Geminicoccus roseus DSM 18922: one gene and its partner. The protein of the gene in region 1 interacts with the protein of each later gene in a pairwise test. Links are inferred from orthologs where the notes say so. Each region holds a gene or a part of one and is shown on either strand. Other genes may lie near its edges.

Region 1 (6,036 bases):
CGGCGGGTCGACGCCATAGTCGATGGCGTGGCGGGTGCCGGCCGGGGTCGTCCAGTGGGTCGGCAGTTCGGCATCCAGGCGGGTGCGCGCGGCATGGTCCAGCCTGGCGGCCAGGATCGCGTGCCAGTCCAGCCCTCTCGCCGCCTTCAGCGAACGCAGCCCGCCGAGCCAGCCGCCCAGCAGCGTGGCCGCGTCCCGGACCAGGCCGTCGTCGGACAGGTCGGGCAGGGTGCTGTCCGGACCATCGGCACCGCGCAGCATCTCCACCCGCCGGCGCAGGCGCTCCGCCGCCGGGCTGGCGGCGACCAGTTCGGGCAGGGCCGGGGCCAGGGCGTCGAGCAGGATCCGCTCGGCCAGCTCCGCCGGGGGATCGGTCTCGCTGGCGCGCAGCTCGATGGCCCCGATCATGGTGGCGCGCCTGGCGACGACCCGGCCGCTCTGCGGGTCGATCCGCGTCTCGGTGACCTCTCGGCACCGCCCGGCCGGCATGTCGCTTGGGTCCAGCGCCGCCGCGAGACGGCAGCGGCCATCGGCTCCGCGATCGTCGACCTCGGCGATCACCAGGAAGGGCATCGCCGCCAGGGGATCGCCCGGCTCCAGCCTTGCGCCGCGGCCGTTCGCCAGCCGATAGGAGCCGGGCTGGCGGCGCTGGGCGATCCGGTCCGGATAGGCCGCCGCCAGCAGGAGCCCGGCCCTCTCCGGCTCGATCTCGCGGCGGTCGAACCGGCCGCGGGCGAGCTGGCGGGCGATGTCCTGCACCTGCCGGCGCCGCGCGGGATCGCCGCTGCCGTCGCGCAGCGCCGCCAGCCGGTGGGCGAGGTCGGTGGACGCGCTGCCAGGGGTCAGGTCGCGGCTGGACAGGAGCGCCGCCAGGGCGATCCCGGTGGCGGCCAGGCCCTCGCGCTCGGCTGCCAGGATCATCGCGGCCAGGCGCGGATGGGTCGGCAGGGCCGCCATGCGTCGGCCGGCCGGCGTGACCTGGCCGGCCTCGTCCAGGGCGCCCAGGCTCTCCAGCGTGGCGGCCGCCGCCGCCAGGGCGCCCGCCGGGGGCGGGTCCAGCCAGGACAGGGTTGCCGGGTCCTGCACGCCCCACAGGCGCAGCTCCAGCACCAGCTGCACCAGGTCGCTGTCGGCGATCTCGGGCGGCAGATGCGGGAGCATGGCGCGCTCCTCGGCCGCCGACCACAGCCGCAGGCACACCCCCGGCTCCAGCCGGCCGGCGCGCCCCCGGCGCTGCTCGGCATTGGCCAGGGCGATCCTGCGGGTCACCAGGGCGGAGGTGCCGGTGCGTGGCGAGAAGCTCGGCTTGCGCGCCAGGCCGCTGTCGACCACGACCCGCACTCCCTCGATGGTCAGGCTGGTCTCGGCGATGTCGGTGGCCAGCACGATCTTGCGCTGCCCGGGGGCAGGGGGGCGGATCGCCCGGTCCTGGGCCTCGCGGGACAGGTCGCCATAGAGCGGGTGGATCTCGATCTCCTTGCGCCCGCCCAGGCGTGCCGCGAGGAACGAGGCCGCCCGGCCGATCTCGGCCTGGCCCGGCAGGAAGGCCAGGATCGAGCCGCTCTCGGTGGCGACCGCGTCCAGGCAGGCGTTCGCCACCGCGCGGTCGACGGGCTCCGCCGCGTCGCGGCCCAGATGGCGCACGGCCACCGGGAACATCCGGCCCTGGCTGCGCAGCACCGGGGCGTCGTCCAGGAGACGGGCCACCGCCTCGCCGTCCAGGGTCGCCGACATCACCAGGACGCGCAGGTCCGGGCGCAGCGCCGCGCGGCTCTCCAGGGTCAGCGCCAGGGCCAAGTCGGCATCCAGCGAGCGCTCGTGGAACTCGTCGAAGATCACCGCGGCCACGTCGGCCAGCTCCGGATCGGTTTGCAGCCGGCGCAGGTAGAGGCCCTCGGTCAGGACCTCGACCACCGTGTTCTGGCCGATGCTGCGCTCGAAGCGCATGGCGTAGCCGACCTGCTGGCCGGTCTCCTCGCCCAGGATCTCGGCCATCCGGCGCGCGGCGGCCCGGGTCGCCAGCCGGCGCGGCTCCAGCATGATCAGCCGGCGGTTCTGGCGCCAGGGCGCTTCCAGCAGCGCCAGCGGCACCAGCGTGGTCTTGCCGGCCCCGGGCGGCGCTTCCAGCACGGCGCGGCCGGCATCGCCGAGCGTATCGACGAGGGAGGGCAGGAGGTCGCGGACGGGGAGGTCGGGCAGATGCTGCATGGCGCGGGCTGGCTAGCAGATCCGGCGCGCGCCCGGAATGCGCCCCGGAACGCGGCCGGCCTCAGATCAGCCCTTCGCTGCGGAAACTCAGATGGCGGCCCTTGCCGACAATCACATGGTCGTGGACCTCGATCCCGGCGGCTTTGAGCAGGTTCACCACCTCCCGGGTCATCTCGATGTCCGGCCGGGACGGGGTCGGGTCGCCGGAGGGGTGGTTGTGGACCATGATGATCGCCGCCGCATCCAGGTCCAGGCAGCGCTTGAGCACTTCGCGGGGATAGAGGGGGGTATGGTCGACGGTGCCGCGGCTCTGCACCTCGTCGCGCAGCAGGATGTTCTTGCGGTCGAGGAACAGGATGCGGAAATGCTCGGTGCCGTCATGGCTCATGGTCACCGCGAGATAGTCGGTGAGGGCCGTCCACGATCCCACCAGCGGCCGGTCCTTGAGCTCCTCCTTCAGGGTCCGGCGCATCGCCTGGTGGATCGCCTTCAGCAGCACCCTGGTGAAGCGCAGGTCCTCGTCGACCTGCTGGCGGCGCTCCGCGTCGGCCTGGAGCGGGTCCAGCTGGAACAGCTCGCCATAGCGCTCCGGCGGCGCCGCCAGCACGGCGCCCAGGCTGCCGAACCGCTCGATCATCGCCTTGGCGATCGGCTTGGTGTCGCGGCGGTAGACCGAGAAGAACAGGAGCAGCTCCAAAAGCTCGTAGTCGGCGAGCGCCGTCTCCTCGCGCGCCTCGGCAAAGCGGGTGCGCAGCCGCTCGCGGTGGCCATGGTAGTGCTTGCTGCCGAACACCCAGCCCTTGTCCGGATCGGCCGGCGCCGCCTCGGCGAGACCCGGCGCCAGCGTCGCCAGCTGGTCGGCAAGGCCGCGCAGCGCCTCCTCGGAGAACAGGAGCCACGCCTTGCGGCTGCCGTCGAACCTTGCGGCCAGCGCCCGCAGCCGCTCCTTGTGCAGCCAGGTCCGCCCGACCACCACGAAGCGGCTGCCGCCGGCCTCGTCGGCCTCGCGCGCCACCGACAGGCCGTGCGGGCGCAGGCTGTCGGCGATGGCGGGATCGAGCTGGAACATGGGCGTCAGCCGGCGGGGGACAGGGTGAACACCTCGACGCCGGTCTCGGTGACGCCCACCGTGTGCTCGAACTGGGCGGACAGCCCCCCATCGGCGGTCACCACCGTCCAGCCGTCCTCCAGGCGGATCGTGGCATGGCCGCCCGTGTTCACCATCGGCTCGATCGTGAAGAACATGCCTGGCCGCAGCTCCACGTCGCGCGCCAGGTCCAGATGGTGCAGGACCTGCGGCGGCTGGTGGAACTCCCGGCCGATGCCGTGGCCGCAATAGCTGCGCACCACCGCATAGCCTTGTGCCTCGACATGACCCTGGATCGCCCGGCCAATCGCGGACAACCACCCGCCTGGGCGCACCGCCTCAAGCCCAAGTGCCAGGGCGGTGCGGGTGGTCTGCAGCAGCCGGGTCCGCTCGGGATCGATGGCGCCGACCGCGAAGGTGCGGCAGCTGTCGCCATGCCAGCCGTCCAGCTTCACGGTCACGTCGACCTTGAGGATGTCGCCCTCGGCCAGCGGCCGCTCGTCCGGCATGCCGTGGCAGACCACCTGGTTCGGCGACATGCAGGTGGCGAACGGATAGCCGCGATAGCCCAGGGGGGCCGGCACCGCGCCATGGTCGCGGATGAATGTTTCGGCCAGCGCGTCCAGCCGCCGGCTGGCGACGCCCGGGCGGATCTCCTGCGCGATCATGTCGAGGGTGGCCGCTGCCAGGCGGCCGGCGTCGCGCATGGCGGGGAAGCATTCGGCGGGATGCAAGGGGATGGCCTGCTCACGGTCGCGGCTCCGCGGACGCTGCGCTCCAGGGGGCGGAGAACTAAACCATTGGTAGAATTTCATCAAGAACTACTTCCGTGGTGGATACGGCGCAGCGGAAAGCCAGGACCTGGACCCCGGCGGCCATGGCCAGGGCAAGCGCGGCATCGTAGGCCGGGTCGATGTCGCGGGCGATCTCCAGCGCCACCCCGTCGGCCCGCTGCGCCACGAACAGCAGCACCGCGCGGTCGCCAGCTTCGGCCAGCCGGGCAAGCTCGCGCAGGTGTCGGGTCCCCCGCGCGGTCACTGCGTCGGGAAAGGCCAGACGGTTGCCCCGCCGCCAGGTGACGCCCTTGACCTCCAGCCAGAGGGTGCGGCCGTCTTCCATGGTGCAGCGGAAGTCCAGCCGGGTGCCCACCGCCGGCACGCTCTCGGCCACCACCTGGCGGATCGGGCCCAGCTGCGGGATCCGGCCTTCCGCCAGCGCCTCGGCGACCAGACGGTTCGGCGCGGCGGTGTTCATGCCGACCAGCGCCCCGTCCGGCGCCTGGATCAGCTGCAGGGACCAGGGCAGACGGCGGCGCGGCTCGTCGTGGAAGGACAGCCAGGCGCGGAGGCCTGGCCGGGACAGTTCCGGCAGCCGGCCGGGATCGGCCAGGTGCGCGGTGACCTCGCGTCCGTCCTCCAGGCGCAGGTCGGCCAGAAAGCGCTTGTAGCGCCGCATGAGGGTTGCGGGGTAGAGCGGCTGCGGCAAAAGCAACGGATCGCCTCGCTTTAACGGATGGGTCGGCCCATCTGCCCGCCAGCCGGCAACGAGGCCCGGACCTTTCTAGGATAGGCAAGCATGAGCGACCAGCCGACCGCTGCGGTCCTGATCATCGGCAACGAGATCCTGAGCGGACGCACCCAGGACGTGAACCTGGCCCACATCGCCCGTGAGCTCGGCGAGATCGGGGTGCGCCTGGCCGAAGCGCGGGTGATCCCCGACATCGAGCAGGAGATCGTGGACGCGGTGAACACGCTGCGCCGCCGCTACACCTACCTGTTCACCACGGGCGGCATCGGCCCGACCCATGACGACATCACGTCCGCCTGCGTGGCCAAGGCGTTCGGCCTGCCGTTCGGCCGCCATCCCGAGGCGGAGCGCCGCCTCCTTGCCTATTTCCCGCCGGAGAAGGTGAACGCCGCGCGGATGCGGATGGCCGAGACCCCGGAAGGGGCCGAGCTGATCGACAATCCGGTCAGCATCGCCCCGGGCTTCCGGGTCGAGAACGTCTACGTGATGGCCGGCGTGCCCTCGATCATGCGCGCCATGTTCGACGGCATCAAAGCCAAGCTGAAGGGCGGCCCGCGCCTGAAGTCGAAGAGCCTGACCGTGTACGCGCCGGAAGGCGAGGTGGCCGAGCCCCTGGCGGCGATCCAGAACCAGCATGCCGCCATCGACATCGGCAGCTACCCGTTCAGCCGGGATGGCCGCTACGGCACCACCATCGTGTTCCGCGGCACCGACGAGGCGCTGCTGGCCTCCGGCTATGCCGCGCTGACCGCATGGGCGCTGGAGCGCCATGTCGAGACCAAGGACGAGACCTGACCCCGTTCCCGCCGCGGCTGCCGCTTGCTAGGCTGCCGCACGGCCCCCGCTTGGCGAAACAGGTAGACGCAAGCGACTTAAAATCGCTCGCCGCAAGGCATGCCGGTTCGATTCCGGCAGCGGGGACCAGTTCATATAGGTAATTTCGCTTCTCTAATCAGGTCTAACTAGGCCCAATCACTTCCACATACTCCGAAATGACGCTGATGCCTTGTTCTCAAAAAAGAACAACAGGCACGCGCAGACCTCATTGCGCCAAGCATCTCGATAACGAGTAATACCTGGTCGATATAGAGTGGCTCTTGCTAGCAAGCCGGATCTATTGAAGCATGATTATTCCAACGGAGCGATAATAATTTGAGCAAGACCCTTGATGTCGCCAAGAATCGAAGAGTATTTTATTAATATATTGATCAGGG
Region 2 (15,775 bases), 430 kb from region 1 along the record:
CCTCGGCGCCCATGGCCTGCCCGCGGCGCAGATCCTCCTGACCCTCGACGACACCGAATCGCGCCGCCGCTACCTCAACGCGCGCTCGACCTTCGCGGCCCTGCTGAACCAGCGTGCCGTGCCGGTGGTGAACGAGAACGACACGGTGGCCACCACCGAGATCCGCTTTGGCGACAACGACCGGCTTTCCGCGCGGGTCGCGGTGATGGCCTCGGCCGAGACCCTGGTGCTGCTGTCCGACGTGGACGGGCTCTACACCGCCGATCCGCGCCGCAGCCCCGATGCCCGCCATTTGCCGGTCGTGGAGGAGATCACGCCCGAGATCGAGGCGATGGCCGGCGGCGCCGGCTCCGTGGTCGGCACGGGCGGCATGGTCAGCAAGCTGGTGGCGGCCCGGATTGCGACCCATGCCGGCTGCGCGGTGCTGCTGGCGCGCGGCGACGCCCTCCATCCCCTGGACGCCGTGGAGCAGGGCGCGCGCTCGAGCCTGTTCGTCGCCAAGGCCAGCCCGCACGGCGCGCGCAAGCACTGGATCGCGGCCGCCCTTGGCGTCACCGGGGTACTGCGGGTCGACGAGGGCGCCGCCCGGGCGCTGGTCGCCGGCCGCTCCCTGCTGCCGGCGGGCGTCCGCACGGTCGAGGGCCGGTTCGAGCGCGGCGACGCCGTCCTGATCCGCTCGATCGACGGCCGCGACCTCGCCAAGGGCCTGGTCGCCTACGACGCCGACGACGCGGCGCGGATCGTCGGCCTGCGCAGCGACGACATCGAGCGCACCTTGGGTTATCGTGGCCGCGACGAGCTCATTCACCGCGACGATCTGGTCCTGTTGTAGGGAGTTTGCCTGATGGCCGAGACCGATGCCGTCGACCTGGTGCAGCGGATCGGCCGCCGGGCCAAGGAGGCTGCCGCCGTGCTGGCCCTGGCGCCGCGCGGCGTCAAGGATGCCGCCCTGCATGCCGCCGCCGCTGCCCTGCGCGCTGGCCAAGCGAGCATCCTGGAGGCCAATGCGAAGGACATGGCGGCCGGCGAGGCCGCCGGGCTGAGCAAGGCGCTGCTGGACCGGCTGCTCCTGACCCCTGCACGGGTCGAAGCAATGGCCGCCGGCCTGGAGGTCGTGGCGGAACTCGAGGATCCGGTCGGCCGTGAGCTGGCCCGCTGGCGCCGGCCGAATGGCCTGGACATCGCCCGGGTGGCGGTGCCCCTGGGCGTGGTCGGGGTGATCTACGAGAGCCGTCCGAACGTCACCGCCGATGCGGCGGCCCTGTGCCTGAAGGCCGGCAACGCCGTGATCCTGCGCGGCGGCTCCGACAGCTTCCACAGCTCGCGCGCCATCCACGCGGTCATGGCCAGGGCGATCGCCGAAGCCGGCCTGCCCGCCGACGCCGCCCAGATGATCCCCACCACCGACCGGGCCGCGGTGGGCGCCCTGCTGCAGGCCAGCCAGCATGTCGACGTGATCGTGCCCCGGGGCGGCAAGTCGCTGGTGGCGCGGGTCCAGAACGAGAGCCGGGTGCCGGTGTTCGCCCATCTGGACGGCAACAACCATACCTATCTCCACGCCAGCGCCGATCCGGACATGGCGCGCGAGATCGTGCTGAACGCCAAGCTGCGCCGCACGGGCGTCTGCGGTGCCACCGAGACCCTGCTGGTCGACCGCGCCGCCGCCGCCCGCCTGCTGCCGTCGATCCTGGATGAGCTGGCCGCCCGTGGCTGCGAGATCCATGGCTGCGCGGAGACCCTGGCGCTGTGGTCATGCGCGTTGCCGGCCACCGAGCAGGACTGGGGCACCGAATACCTGGATGCGGTGCTGGCGGTGAAGGTCGTGGCCGGCATCGACGAGGCCATCGGCCATGTCGGCCTGTACGGCAGCCACCATACCGACTGCATCGTCGCCCGCGACGCCGACGCCGCCGAGCGCTTCCTGGCGGAGGTCGACAGCGCCATCGTCACCCACAACGCGTCCACCCAGTACGCGGACGGTGGCGAGTTCGGCTTCGGCGCGGAGATCGGCATTGCCACCGGCCGACTTCATGCACGGGGGCCGGTCGGGCTGGAACAGCTGGTGACCTACAAATACCTGGTCCGCGGCACCGGGCAGTGCCGCCCGGGCTGACCGGCTGCATCTGTTTGGCCCCGGCTGCCGTAAGGTTGGTCGAAGCGACACATTGCTGAGACAAGTTCATGGGCCCGCTTGGCGTCGGGGCGCCAGCGCCCTATGTCGTCCGTAGATGCGAAGCGCGAATACTACGACGCCCTCGGGCGCCGATGGCACCGACGATCTGTTGGATGACCTGCTCGTCAGAGCCGGCCGACAGGATGCCGAGGCATTCAAGAAGCTGTATGCTGCTACGTCTTCGCGACTTCTGGGTGTCGCCTTGAGGATCGTCCGCCGCCGCGAGGTTGCCGAGGACGCGCTGCATGATGCATTCGTGCGGGTCTGGTGGCACGCCGCGCGCTTCGATCCTGCCCGCGGTCAGGCGATGGGCTGGATGATCACCATCGTGCGCAACAGCGCAATCAACCATCTGAGGCGGACCACCCGGGAGGTCCCGCTGGTGAGCGGCGACCAGGACGACGAGCAGGACCTGCTCGACCGGATGGCGGCCGTCCCAGGCGTCGACCCCACCGACCGGATCGGCCTCGCCCGCTGCCTGGAGGAGCTTGAGCCCGCGCCGCGCCAGTGTGTGGTGATGGCGTTCGTTGATGGCTGGAGCCATGAGGATCTCGCCGAGCGGCTCGGCCATCCGCTTGGCACCGTCAAGAGCTGGATCCGGCGCAGCCTCTCCCGCCTGCGGGAGTGCCTGGGCTGATGATGAGCGGATCCGGCGAGGAGCGCGACGAGCTGGAGATCGATGCCGGCGAGTTCGTGCTGGGCACGCTCTCGGCCGACGAGCGGATGCGCTTCGAGATGCGCCTGCGCACCGACCGTCGGGCCCAGGCGGCGGTGGCCTACTGGGAGCGGCGGCTAGCGCCCTTGGCCGGGCTTGCCCAGACGGAGGAACCGAACCCTGCCCTGTTCGAGCGGATCGAACGGACCATCAAGCACCAGGCCCGTCCGGCCCGCGGGCGGATCATGGTGCCGCTGCACCGGCGGATCTGGAACAGCGTGTCGATCTGGCGGGGCGTGGCGCTCGGGACCAGCCTGGCTGCGGCAGCCCTGGCCGGCCTGCTGGTGATCCGGCCGATCCCGCAGGAGGCGGGACCGTCCTATGTCGCGATCCTGGACAACGCCGAGGGGGCGCCGGTCTGGCTGGTCACCGCCGATCCGGCCGCGAGCACCGTGTCGGTGGATGCGGTGGGACAGGCGCCGGACGACACCAGGGTTCCGGAGCTCTGGCTGATCTCGGAAGGTGCGCCAGCGCCGGTCTCGCTGGGCCTGCTCCAGCCGGATACTCGAACCCGGACCATCCTGGATCCGTCGCAGCTGGCCGATCTTCGCCAGGGTGCGGTCCTGGCGGTGTCGCTGGAACCGCCGGGCGGCTCGCCGACCGGCGCTCCCACGGGCCCGGTGGTCCAGCAGGGCCAGATCGTCCCCTACCTGCCCTAGAAGCCGGATCCCGGCTGTCCAGGTCCGTCAGATGACCGGGCGGTGCATGCCGGATGGGGGCTCGTCCAGGAGTTGGCCCAGCCGGTGCAGCGCTTCGGCCAGGGCCGGCCGGCTCGATGGCGCGCCCAGCGAGACGCGGACCGCCTCCAGCTCGACATGGCCGACTGCAAAGGCGCTGCCCGGCATGACCGCCAGCCCGGCACGGGCGGCGTGACCAGCGAACGCCTCGGCCGACCAGCCCGAATCCAGCTCCAGCCAGAGATGGTGGCAGGTCGGCACGGCCGCGAACCGCGCGCCGCTCAGGGCCTGGACCGCCAGCCGCTGCCGGATCGCATTCTCCGCGCGGATCGCTTCGACGATCGCGGCCAGGGTGCCGTCGCCAATCCAGCGCGAGGCCAGGGCCGTCATCAGGGGCGGCGCCATCAGGCTGGTCGCCCGCAGCATCGCCGTCAGCCGGCGGGCCCCTGCCCGGCTTGGCGCCAGGACGAAGGCGGTGCGCAGGGCCGGCGTCGCGCATTTGGACAAGGTGTCGACGTGCCAGACCAGATCCGGCGCCAAGCTCGCCAGGGAGGGCAGGCCGTCGCCGGCCAGCTCGGCATAGGCGTCGTCCTCGATGATGGGCACCCCATGATCGGCCGCGACCCGGGCGACCGCCTGGCGCCGCTCCGCCCCCATGGTGGCAGTGGTCGGGTTGTCCGCCGCCGGGACCAGATAGAGGGCCTTTGGCCGCTGCGCGCGGCAGCAGGCGGCAAACGCGTCGGGAAGGATCCCCTCCGCGTCCATCGGCAGCGGCCAGAGCACGATCCCGAGCTGGGACGCCACCGCCTTCAGCCCCGGATAGGTGAAGGTCCCGGCACAGAGGATGTCGCCGGGCGCAAGCAGCAGGCGCGCCAGGGCATGGAGGACGCTCTGCGCTCCGGCCGCCACCAGCACGCACTCGGGCGGCACGTCGTCGTGGCGCCGGCCCAGCCACCGCGCCGCCGCGAGACGGTCCTGCTCGGCTCCGGCGGTCTCCTGGTAGTGCAGATGCGCCATTCCGGCCGGCGTGGCCAGCATTGCGGCGAGGTCGGCCGGGATCCGCTCCGCCAGGCGGGCCGCCGCCGGCTGCGGCGGGATGTTCATGCTGAGGTCGACCAAGGCGCCGGCGTCGGCCGGATCGGGCGCGAGCGATGCCCTGGCGCCCGCGGCGACAAAGCTGCCGCGTCCCGCGCTGGCCTCGATCAGGCCGAGCCCGCCGGCCTCGCGCAGGGCCCGGGTCACCGTGGTGAGATCGACGCCCAGCTGGGCGGCGATGTCGCGCTGCGGCGGCAGGCGGTCACCCGGACGAAGCTGGCCGGAACGAATCCCTTCCACGAGCGCTTCCAGGATACCCCGTGCCTTTGGCCCTGTCCGACCCTGGAGGGTCGGCCGCCAAGGCGGAAGGTCGGTGGCTCGCAGAGGCCTGGCCATGGTCAACGATGTTCCATGCGGGACGGGCAGAAGGTCGCGCCTGGCTCGGAATCCGGACAGCCGCCCTTGGTCGGAGCATATTGTATGGCTATATCCCGGACAACGCCACCTTATTGTATGGTTCAAAGCGCCTGCTCCTCCATACAACCAGCCGGGCCGAGGCCGGGCAGAGGGATCCGTCGCACATGCAGCACGCCGCGCAGTCCACCCACACCCACGAATCGGGCTGGACCGAAACCAGCAGCCCGATGCGGACCGGGATCCGCGGCCGCTGTCCCCGCTGCCAGCAGGGTCACCTGTTCCAGGGCTATCTGAAGCTCGCCAAATCCTGCGAGGTGTGCGGCCTGGACTATTCCTTCGCCGACCCGGCCGACGGGCCGGCCTTCTTCGCCATGTCGATCGTGGGCGTCCCGGCCCTGGTGATGGCGGTCTGGCTCGACCTTGCCTTCGACGCGCCCTACTGGGTCCAGCTGGTCACCACCTTCCCGCTCGCGATCCTCGCCTGCATGGCCCTGCTGCGCCCGTTCAAGGGCTGGCTGGTCTGCTCCCAGTACTTCCACCGGGCTGGCGAAGGCCGTCTGGTCGGGCCGGACGAGCGCGAGCGCTGAGCGGCATCTTGCGCTTGGCGACCGGATAGGGTCGGTTGCCGCCACGCCACGACCTTGCCTTGGGACAAGCTTGGACCCGACCTTCCTGCGCCGCCCGGTCGCCCGGATCAACCGTCCGCTCCCGGCCGAGTCGCTGCCGCTCGCCCGGGCGGTCCCGCGGGTCGGCCTGTTCGGCGGCTCGTTCAACCCGGCCCATGAGGGGCATCTGCATGCCAGCCAGGAGGCCCTGCGCCGCCTGCGCCTCGACCGGCTGGTCTGGCTGGTCTCGCCACAGAACCCCCTGAAGGAACGGGATGGGATGGCGCCGTTCGTCGAGCGTTTCGCCTCGGCCGAGCGGGTAGCGGCCGCCGACCCGCGGATCCGGGTCAGCGACTACGAGGAGCGCCACGGGCTGCGCTATTCGGCGGACACCATCACCCGCCTCGCCCGCGCGCCCGACCGCCGGCATGTATGGATCATCGGTGCCGACAATCTCCTGCAACTGCCGCGCTGGAAGCACTGGCTCCTTTTGTTGCAGACCTGCCCGGTTGCGGTGCTGGCCCGCGCACCATATCTTCAGCGTGCTGGAAAAGGATTGGTGGCCCAGAGGTTCGCAGCGGCGCGGCTCGACGAGCGCCATGCCGACCGGCTGGCCGACATGCCTCCTCCGGCATGGGTCTTGTTGCATCATCGGCTGCATCCCGCCTCATCGACGGCCATCCGCCGCGATCGGGCTGCGGCGAACCAGGAGATATCGACATAGCCACGGCAGGCAATGGAGGCATGGCACCGGCCGACCTCCTCGACTTCATCACGAAGTCGCTCGACGACGACAAGGCGGTCGATCCGATCGTCGTTGATCTGGCCGGCAAGACCTCGATCGCCGACTGGATGGTGGTCGCCTCGGGAACGTCCCAGCGGCACATCTCCTCGATGGCCGAGAAGATCCTGCAGAGCCTGAAAGAGCGCGGCTACAAGAACGTCTCCGGCGAGGGGCTCGGCTCCTCGGACTGGGTCCTGATCGATGCCGGCGACGTGATCGTGCATCTGTTCAAGCCGGAGACCCGCAGCTTCTACGACATCGAGAAGCTCTGGTCGGTCGAGGCGCCCAAGCGCCTGGCGGTCGCGCCCGGCTGAGCCCATGCGGGTGACCATCCTGGCGGTCGGTCGCAGCAAGGACACGGCGATCGACGGCCTGGTCGAATCCTACCGCCAGCGCTGTCCCCTGCTCGCCCCGGTGGTCGAGGTCGAAAGCCGCAAGCCGGCCGACGATCCCGGCCGCCGCGACGACGAGGCGCGCCTCCTCCTGTCGAGGCTGCCGTCCGGCGCCACCGTGGTGGCGCTGGACGAGCATGGCCGCCAGTTCACCAGCATCGGCTTTGCCGAGCGGCTGGGCGCGTGGCGCGACCAGGGCGTGCGCGACCTGGCCCTGCTGATCGGCGGGGCCGCCGGCCATGGCGGCGCCGTGCTGGAGCGGGCCGACCTCAAGCTCGCCTTCGGCACGATGACCTGGCCGCACATGCTGGTGCGCGTCATGCTGGCCGAACAGGTCTATCGCGCCTCCACGATCCTGGCCGGCCACCCCTACCACCGCGCCTGACCGGTCCCTTGCGGCCGGAGCCGGCAGCGCCCGGCGCGGCTCATTCCCGCGCAGGCGACCGGTTTTGCTTGCCCCACCATGCCGCCATGTCCATTCCTGTTCAGGGCTACACCTTGAACCAACGGGCAGATCATGGCGGCATCGCAAAGCACCGGTCCCTTCCAGCGCCGGGTCGTCCTTCCTTTCCGCCAGTTCTTCGACACCGAGAGTTCCAGCGGCATCGTCCTGATCGCCACCGCTGGCCTGGCGTTCCTTTGGGCGAACTCGCCGTTCGCCGATTCCTACGAGGCGATGAAGCACCTGCAGACCACCGTCACCATTGGCGGGGTCGGGGTCGACAAGTCGCTGGCGCATTGGGTCAACGATTTCCTGATGGCGCTGTTCTTCTTCCTGGTCGGCCTGGAGATCAAGCGCGAGCTGGTGTCGGGCGAGCTGCGTGGCTGGTCCCGCGCCGCCCTGCCGGTGGTCGGCGCGCTGGGCGGCATGGTCGGCCCCGCCCTGATCTATGCCGCGATCGCCGGCAGCTCCGGCTATTCGCCTGGCTGGGGCGTGCCCATGGCGACCGACATCGCCTTCGCGGTGGGCGTGCTGGCGCTGATCGGCGACCGGGTGCCCTACAACCTCAAGGTGTTCCTGCTGGCCTTCGCGATCGTCGACGATCTCGGGGCGGTGATCGTGATCGCCCTGTTCTACACCCCCAACCTCGCGGTGGTGCCGCTGCTCGTCTCGCTGGCGACCTGCGTGATCGCGGGGGTCTATGGCCGCCAGGGCGGTGGGCGGCCGGTGGTTTATGTCGTGCTGGGCGCCATTGCTTGGTACGCGATGCTCAAGTCGGGCGTCCATGCCACCATCGCCGGGGTGCTGATGGCCCTGACCGTGCCCCTGCGCCACGTCCCGGATCCGCGGGCCCTGGGCGAAGCGCTGACGCCCCGGCTGAACGGCAGTCGCGAGCGGATCGAGGTCGAGCTGGCATCGCTGGAAAAGCTGATCGAGGAGCAGCAAAGCCCGCTGCACAACTTCGAGCACAAGCTGCAGCCTTACGTGGCTTACCTGATCATGCCGATCTTCGCCCTGTTCAATGCCGGCGTGAACGTCACCAGCGGCAACGTGCAGCTGGGGGTGGGCGCGCTTGCCGTGTTCGTCGGCCTGCTGCTCGGCAAGCCGATCGGCATTGTCGGCGCGGTCTGGCTCGGCGCTGCCCTGAAGCTGTACCGCCTCCCGCCGGAGATGGACCTGCGCACCCTCACCGGCCTGGGGCTCCTGGGCGGGATCGGCTTCACCATGTCGCTGTTCATCGCCGGCCTGGCCTTCCCCGACCAGATGATGCTGGACGAGATCAAGCTGGGCGTGCTGGGCGCCTCGGTGGTGGCGGCCCTGGGCGGCCTCGTGCTGCTGCGCATGGCGCTGCCGGCGCGAGCGACCCTGTCCGACCAGCCGGCCAGCTGACGGAAACCGCCGCACCAGGCCTGGCCCTGCGGGCTTGGCCTGGCTGCGTGCGGATCGTCGCTGGGCGGGGGCGACGCTCTATGAGGGTGCCGGAGGCAGGGCCGACAGGCGCGCACGAGCACGACCGTTAACGCTACGGGAGGACAGCGTCCCCGGAAGCCAAGGCCCGGTCGTGTGCCGTCATTGGCGGCCGGCTTGGCGGGTACCGTGCCGGCATCCCGGAGACGCCGCCGGACTGTCTCGGGATTGGCGGCGCTCCTGTCCCGGCCGCCCCGCCGACGCCCGCGTGTCTGCCCAAGGATCCAGCTCTCCGCGATCGGCTTCCCCGATGCGCAGCGGCATGGGCCTGCCGGCAGCAGGCCTTCCCGAGTGCGACCGGATGGAACGGGAGATCGCACCGTACCGTTCGGCCTCGGCGTGGAGGGACAGCGCGGGGCGGGACGCCAGGATGCAGCCCCGAGGCCAGGATCGGCAGGCCCGGGTCGCTCGGTGCCGCCTCGCCGCGCATCCCGAGGCTCCATCGGCCTTTCTCACGGCGCGCGCCCCACCTTCCTGTAGGGCCGTCAGCGCCGCCAATCCCGAACCGCAGGCTGGTCGGGCCGCCTTTCCACCGCCATTTCGCTTCCCCGCCACGGCGAGGACGGCCTCGCTAGTGGAGCGGCAGGCGCCGGTAGCGGCCGGGCAGGGCCGGGTCGTGGAAATGGTCGAGCGGCCCATGGTCGACGAAGTGGCGGTGCCAGTGCGCCAGCGCCTCGTGGTCCAGGCAGACACCCAGGCCCGGCCCGTCCGGAACGGGCACCATGTTGTCCACCTGGCGGAACGGGCCGCCCTCGATCACGTCGCCGACCTGCCAGCGGAACAGGGACTGGGAGGGCTCGCGGATCCAGGGCATCGCCGCGCTGACATGCAGGTAGGCGGCCGTGCACACCCCGGTGTCGCCGGAATAGCACCAGAAGCCCACCCCCATCGCCTCGCAGGCGCCGATGAAGCGGATCGCCCGCGCGATCCCGCCCAGCACCGCGAAGTTCACCACGATCGTGTCCGGCGTCCCGAGCGCCACCGCCCGGCGCAGGTCCGCGACATGGCTGGAGAACGGGATCGCCGAATGGCGCCGAAGCGCCGCCATCTCCTCGAAGGTGGCGACCGGGTCCTCGTAGTTGCGGATGTCGAAGGGCTCGATCTCCCGCAGGATCCGGATGGCGGTGGGCAGCGACCACTGCATGTTGGAATCCAGCCGGATCATCGCTTGTGGCCCCAGCGCGTCGCGCAGGAGGCGCACGGTGCGGATCTCCAGGAGGGGGTCGCCCAGGATCAGCTTGCCCTCGAAGAAGGTGCTGCCATGGGCCTCGCGCATCGCCAGGCAATGCTCGACCACCGCCTCCGGAGACATCTCCCGGCCCTGGCGGAAGCCGAAATACTCGGTGAACGGGATCCGGTCGCGCAGTTTGCCGCCGAGCAGGCGGTGGAGCGGCTGCTGCCAGGCCTTGCCGCGCAGGTCCCAGAGCCCGATCTCGATGGCGCCGAATGCCTTGCCGACGGAAGCGTCATCGGTGTTCTGCACGATCTGCCAGGGCGGCAGGCAGACGCTTTCGCAGGCCGCGATGTCCAGCGGGTCCTGGCCGATCAGGCGCTGGCCCATCGCCTCGATCGTCCCCAGCACGTCGGTGGAGGGAGCTTCGCCGAGACCGACCAGGCCCTGGTCGGTCCGCACCTCGACGATCACCTTGGAGGTGCCGGGATAGAGGCCGCCGCTCCACCACAAGGGCGCTTCCAGCGGAATATTGACCGGGGTCGCCTTCAAGCCGGTGATGCGCATCCCACCTCTCCGTCCCTGCCGGTCCGGCCAGCCTCACGTCTCCGGATCGTCACCTGCCGGCATCGGATGGACGATCACCTCCGCCCCCGGAACGAGTTCCTCCAAGTCGATCTCGAGGCGGTCCGCGGCCAGCCTTGCCGCCCCCATCCGGGTATCCGGGGCGAACGCCACATGGAGTTCCACGAACCTCTCGTCCCCGACCTCGCGGGTGCGCAGGTCGTGCAGGCCGAGCACGCCCGGGTGAGCCAGCGCACGCGCCTCGATCTGCGCCCGCATTTCCGGGGCCATCGCCCGCTCCAGCAGGCTATGGACCGCGTCCCGGCCGATCCGGAACGCCATGAACAGCAGATAGACCGCCAAGCCGGCGCCGATCAGGGGGTCGAGCCGTTCCAGCCCGTACAGGCCGGCTCCCACCAGCGACAGCACCACCGCGACATGGGTGATCAGGTCGCTCTCGTAATGGGCGCGGTCGGCCGCGATCGCCGAGGATCCGGTCAGCGTCACCACCCGGCGCTGGTAGGAGACCAGGCCCAGGGTCGCGACGATCGACACGACCATCACCGCCAGCCCCCACGAGGTGTGGTGCAGCGGCTCGGGGTAGAGGAACTGCCGGATCGCGATGCTGAGGGCGAACAGGCCGGCCCCGGCGACGAAGGCGGCCTGGGTCAGGGCGGAAACAGCCTCTGGACGGCCGTGCCCCAGCCGGTGCCCGGAATCGACCGGCCGCTGCGATGCCCGGAAGCTCAGCCAGATCATGCCGGACGCGGCCACGTCGCCGAAACTGTCCACCGCCGTGCTCATCAGGGCGGCCGAGCCGGTCGCCACCATGGCCATCAGCTTGACCAGCGCCAGGGCGACCGCCACCAGGACGCTCAAGGACGAGGCGCGCTCGACCAGGCTGGCCGAATCGGGCGGTCCTCCTCTCGCTGACGGCTGCGGATCGCTCAGCTCGGGTTCGTCCACGGCATGGACCTCGGGCGCCGGCGGCTCGGACGGCGAAACGGTCTGGATGGTATCGTTCATGCTCACCCTCGCCGTTTGCCCCGATCGGCCGCGGCGATCAACCCGGCAAGGCCGCGCGGCAGTCTCTTTGCCCATCGGGCGGCAGTTCGGCGCTGGTGCGCGCTCACCGGAACGACGGGGCCCACATGGCGGCGGCACTGCCCCCTCCGGCAGCGACGCCGAGAAAACGCTCCACCAGGCTCACGGTGCCGATCAGGCCGCGGCTCATGCGGCCGAGCAGCTGGGCCAGCCCCTTGTCGGGATCCGGCAGCACCACCAGCGCCACCTCGTCGCTGGGGTTCAGGCCGATCCGGTCCTTGGCGATCGCGATCGCCTCGGACAGGCCGCCGATCCGGTCGACCAGCCGCAGCGGCTCCGCCTGGGCGCCGGTCCAGACCCGCCCGCGCGCGACCTCCTCCACCGCCGCCGGGTCCAGCCCGCGCCCGGCCGCCACCCGGTCCTTGAAGGCCTGGTAGATGGCATCCACCATCCCGTCGACCTTGGCCTGCTCCTCGGGCGTATATGGCCGGTTCGGCGACCAGATCCCGGCATGGCGACCGCGGCTGGTGCTGACCCAGTTCACCTCCAGCCAGTCCCAGAGGTCCTGCAGGACCGGCTTGCCGGCGATCACGCCGATCGAGCCGGTGAGCGTCGCCGGCGCGGCCAGGATCATGTCGGCCTCGGCGGCGATCCAGTAGCCGCCCGATCCGGCCACGTCGCCCATGCTGACGATGACCGGCTTGCCGGCCGCCTTGAGCCTTGCGATCTCGCGCGCGATCGTCTCCGAGCCCACCGCCGACCCGCCCGGCGACGAGATCCGGAACAGCACCGCGCGCAGGTCCGGATCCTCCCGGGCGGCGGCCAGGGCGTCGGCCACGTCGTCCGCCGCGGCGGCCTGCCCATCGAAGCCGGCGCTGCCGCGCAGGATCGGGCCCACCGCATGGACCACCGCGATCCGGCCCGCCGCCTCGTCCGGGTCCGGCATGGTCCGCTCCCGGTAGTCGTCCAGGTCGACCCGGCGCAGGCCGCCATCGCTACGAACCAGCTCGCCCAGCACGACGTCCTCGTGCTCCAGCCGGTCGACCAGCCCCGCCTCGAGGGCGGCAGCGCCCACATAGGGCCCCTGGTCGATCACCGCGCCGATCCGCCCGGCCAGGGCGGGACGTCCTTCCTCGATGCCGGTGCGCAGCTGCTGGTCCAGGGAGGAGAGCAGCGACTGGCTCATCTCCTGGTGGGCCGGCGACGGTGCCCGGTCCGTGGCGAAATCCAGCACGGTCTTGTAGTCGCGCCGCTTGGTGACCTCCAGCTCGACGCCCAACTTGTCGATCAGGCCGCGGGCGAACGGCTCCTCCATGGCCAGCCCGGTCAGCCCCACCGAGCCCACCGGCTGCAGGACGATCTGCTCGAACGCCGAGGCCAGGTAGTATCCCTCGTTGCCCGGCGACAGCTCGCCGAAGCTGTCGGCGAAGGCCAGGGTGGTCTTGCCGGCGGCGCGAACCGCCAGGATTGCCTGGCGCAGCTCCTGGGTGGTGGCAAAGCCGCGGCTGGTCTCGTCGAGGCGGGCGTACACCCCCTTCACCCGCGGGTCGCGGGCTGCGCGGTCCAGGGTCTGGACCAGGTCGAGCAGGTGATAGTCCTGGCCGCCGCGCAGCCAGCTGGCGGCCAGGCCAGGCTGGCCTTCCAGGACCGGGCGGCGCAGGTCGAGGGTCAGCAGCATCGCGTCCGGCAAGGGCTCGCTGTCCGGCCGGGTCAGCCACCAAGCAAGGCCGCCCATCCCGGCGACGAGAAGAAGCGCCAGCACGCCGATGGTGGCGAGCAGACCGACCAGGAACCGCCGCATTGGAAACCTCCTGAGGCGCATTCTGCCGCGCCGGCCTTAACGAAGAATGAAGCTTCCGGCACGGCCGCCCTAGGGCAGCGCCGCCGCCACCGATGCCGGCTCCTGGGACGGTGCGCCCGCCACGGCCGCCTCGCTTGCGCGCCTCGCCCGGATCCGCTCGCTCGCGGTCTTCAGCTGCCCGCAGGCCGCCAGGATGTCGCGGCCGCGCGGCACCCGCACGGGGCTCTGGTAGCCGGCGGCCTCCACGATCCGTGCGAAGGCATGGATCCGGTTGTTCGAAGAGCATTCGAACACAGCACCCGGCCAGGCGTTGAACGGGATCAGGTTGACCTTGGCGGGGATGCCCTGGAGCAGGCGCACCAGCTCGCGGGCATCGGCGTCGCTGTCGTTCACGCCCGCCAGCATCACGTACTCGAAGGTGATCGGCTTGTTGCGGTGCGGGTAGGCGCGGCAGGCGTCGAGCAGCTCGGCGATCGGCCATTTGCGGTTCACCGGCACCAGCTCGTCGCGCAGCTCGTCGCGCACCGCATGCAGCGAGATCGCGAGCCCGGTGCCGAGCTCCTGTCCCCACTGCACGATCCTGGGCACAACGCCCGAGGTCGAGAGCGTGATCTTGTGCTTGGACAGGCCGATCCCGTCGCCGTCGCTGGCCAGCTTCATCGCCGCTGCGATGCCGTCATAGTTGAACAGCGGCTCGCCCATCCCCATCACGACGATGTTGGTGAACAGCCGGTCCTCGCGCGGGCTCGGCCACTCGCCCAGGGCGTCGCGCGCGACCAGGAGCTGCGCCAGGATCTCGCCCGGCGTCAGGTTGCGCACCAGCGGCATCGTGCCGGTATGGCAGAACTTGCAGGTGAGCGTGCAGCCGACCTGGGTGGAGACGCACAAGGCGCCGCGATCGTCCTGCGGGATGAAGACGCTCTCGACTTCCTGGCCGTCGAAGAAGCGCAGGAGCCATTTGCGCGTCCCGTCGGTGGACTTCTGCTCGACCACGATCTGCGGCCGCGCCACCGAATACTGCTCGGCCAGCCGGCCACGCAGCTCCTTGGAGAGCGTGGTCATCTCGTCGAACGTCCTGGCACCCCGGCAGTAGATCCAGTGGAACAGCTGGCGGGCGCGCATCCTCGACTTGGATTCGGCCTCGCCCAGCTCCACCAGGACCGCTTCCAGGGCTGCCCGGTCCGCACCGATCAGGCTCTGGAGCCCGTCCGCGGCCAAAGGCTTTCTCAGCTGCTGCACGTCGGTTCAGCCTCGCGCCACCGGCTCCGTCGCCAGCGCCGCGCTCGTGCCGCAGGCGGCGGTGAGCGCGTTGTAGGCGTCGGTGAAGCCGGACAGGGAATAGGTGTCGATGGAATGGGTGTCCCGGGTCGAGGTGGCGCGGACCACGGCCTGCCGGCCGCGCCGCATCGCGACGATCGCCTTCTTGTCGTCGTCGGCGCTCTTCGCCCAGGCCTGCTCGTCGTTGGTGAAGAAACTGAACGGCGTGTCGTCGATCCGCACCGACACCTCGCTGCCCTTCTTGTAGGTGTAGCCCACCCGGATGCTGACCTCGTCGATCGGCGGGCTGGACGGGATCCGGGCCACGATGATGAACGGGTTGCCGCGCGAGGTGTAGTTGCCCTCCTGCTTCTTCGGCTCCGACGCGATGTAGCAGAGCTTCTCGCTGCCCTCGACGACGTAGAGGTTCCAGTCCTGGTGATTGGACAGGAGCTTCGGCGCGGCTTCAGCCATGGAAGGCACAAGCATGGCGAGCGACAAAACGACAGCGGCGAGCGCCTTCATGCAACTCGGCTCCGGAGGCAGGGGATGTTGGACTGCGGCAAGCATAGCCCTGGTGGCGTTCGATCTGAAGGGGTCGCAGCGACGCTCAGGCACGCCCAGTGCCGTCCCGGCCCCGGCGCAGCACCACGCCGCCATGGACGTGCGGTTTCGGAGGAACGATCGGCCCGCCCGGCATCACCGGCCGCTCGCCGAACCGGCCGAGCGTGATCTGCCGGTCGTACATCACGATCGCGGCAGCGATCGCGAGGTTGACGCAAAAGCGCGTCGGGATCTTCACGATATGGTCGCAGCGCGCCTGCATGGCCGGGCTCAGCGAAGCCCGCTCCGGGCCGAACACATAGGCCGCGGCGGAGGGATGACGGAACGACGGCAGCGCCACCGCATCCTCGGTGAGCTCCACCCCGACCAGCCGGCAGCCATGCGGCAGGTTCATCTCGTCCGGGCTGCGGTGGCGGAACACCGGCAGGCTGAGGTTGGACTTGGACGTGTCGGTGCGGCCGGCGTCGCGCAGGGACGTCGCCGGGTCGACCAGGAACAGATAGGCGGCACCGAAGGCATTCGCGGTGCGCATGAGGTTGCCGAAGTTCACCTCTTTCGAGATGGCTTCGGCGCCGATCGCGAACCAGCCGCGAAGTTGTTGCTCGGACATGACGCCCATTTAGGCAGCCGGATCGCGTTCGGGAAGTCTCCATCCGGCGCGTGACCG

What was found.
Region 2: the proteins of sfsA (region 1) and GEMRO_RS0124955 interact in binary tests that used the Escherichia coli proteins (3 or more experiments, as listed by UniProt). The link is inferred for Geminicoccus roseus DSM 18922 from one-to-one orthologs.

The regions. Positions count from the first base shown.
Region 1 is NZ_KE386572.1:4,676,686-4,682,721, forward strand. What follows is about bases 2,938-5,660. They hold sfsA (DNA/RNA nuclease SfsA), read right to left. Parts: upstream 4,787-5,660; coding sequence 4,088-4,786; downstream 2,938-4,087. Other genes in these bases: GEMRO_RS0123095 (JAB domain-containing protein), read right to left, coding at 2,938-3,277; map (type I methionyl aminopeptidase), read right to left, coding at 3,283-4,002; GEMRO_RS31375 (competence/damage-inducible protein A), read left to right, coding at 4,871-5,617. Also shown: ATP-dependent helicase HrpB, read right to left, coding at 1-2,208; more of GEMRO_RS0123095, read right to left, coding at 2,270-2,937. UniProt on the Escherichia coli protein: Binds to DNA non-specifically. Could be a regulatory factor involved in maltose metabolism.
Region 2 is NZ_KE386572.1:5,107,454-5,123,228, forward strand. What follows is about bases 100-2,978. They hold GEMRO_RS0124955 (glutamate-5-semialdehyde dehydrogenase), read left to right. Parts: upstream 100-844; coding sequence 845-2,113; downstream 2,114-2,978. Other genes in these bases: proB (glutamate 5-kinase), read left to right, coding at 100-832; GEMRO_RS0124960 (sigma-70 family RNA polymerase sigma factor), read left to right, coding at 2,283-2,810; GEMRO_RS0124965 (anti-sigma factor), read left to right, coding at 2,810-2,978. Also shown: more of proB, read left to right, coding at 1-99; more of GEMRO_RS0124965, read left to right, coding at 2,979-3,547; GEMRO_RS0124970 (aminotransferase-like domain-containing protein), read right to left, coding at 3,575-4,996; GEMRO_RS0124975 (DUF983 domain-containing protein), read left to right, coding at 5,182-5,604; GEMRO_RS0124980 (nicotinate-nucleotide adenylyltransferase), read left to right, coding at 5,675-6,346; rsfS (ribosome silencing factor), read left to right, coding at 6,367-6,720; 23S rRNA (pseudouridine(1915)-N(3))-methyltransferase RlmH, read left to right, coding at 6,725-7,183; Na+/H+ antiporter NhaA, read left to right, coding at 7,316-8,629; GEMRO_RS0125000 (mandelate racemase/muconate lactonizing enzyme family protein), read right to left, coding at 9,279-10,445; GEMRO_RS31735 (cation diffusion facilitator family transporter), read right to left, coding at 10,479-11,468; signal peptide peptidase SppA, read right to left, coding at 11,572-13,287; 23S rRNA (adenine(2503)-C(2))-methyltransferase RlmN, read right to left, coding at 13,357-14,526; GEMRO_RS31750 (invasion associated locus B family protein), read right to left, coding at 14,533-15,069; GEMRO_RS31755 (RNA methyltransferase), read right to left, coding at 15,155-15,718. UniProt on the Escherichia coli protein: Catalyzes the NADPH-dependent reduction of L-glutamate 5-phosphate into L-glutamate 5-semialdehyde and phosphate. The product spontaneously undergoes cyclization to form 1-pyrroline-5-carboxylate.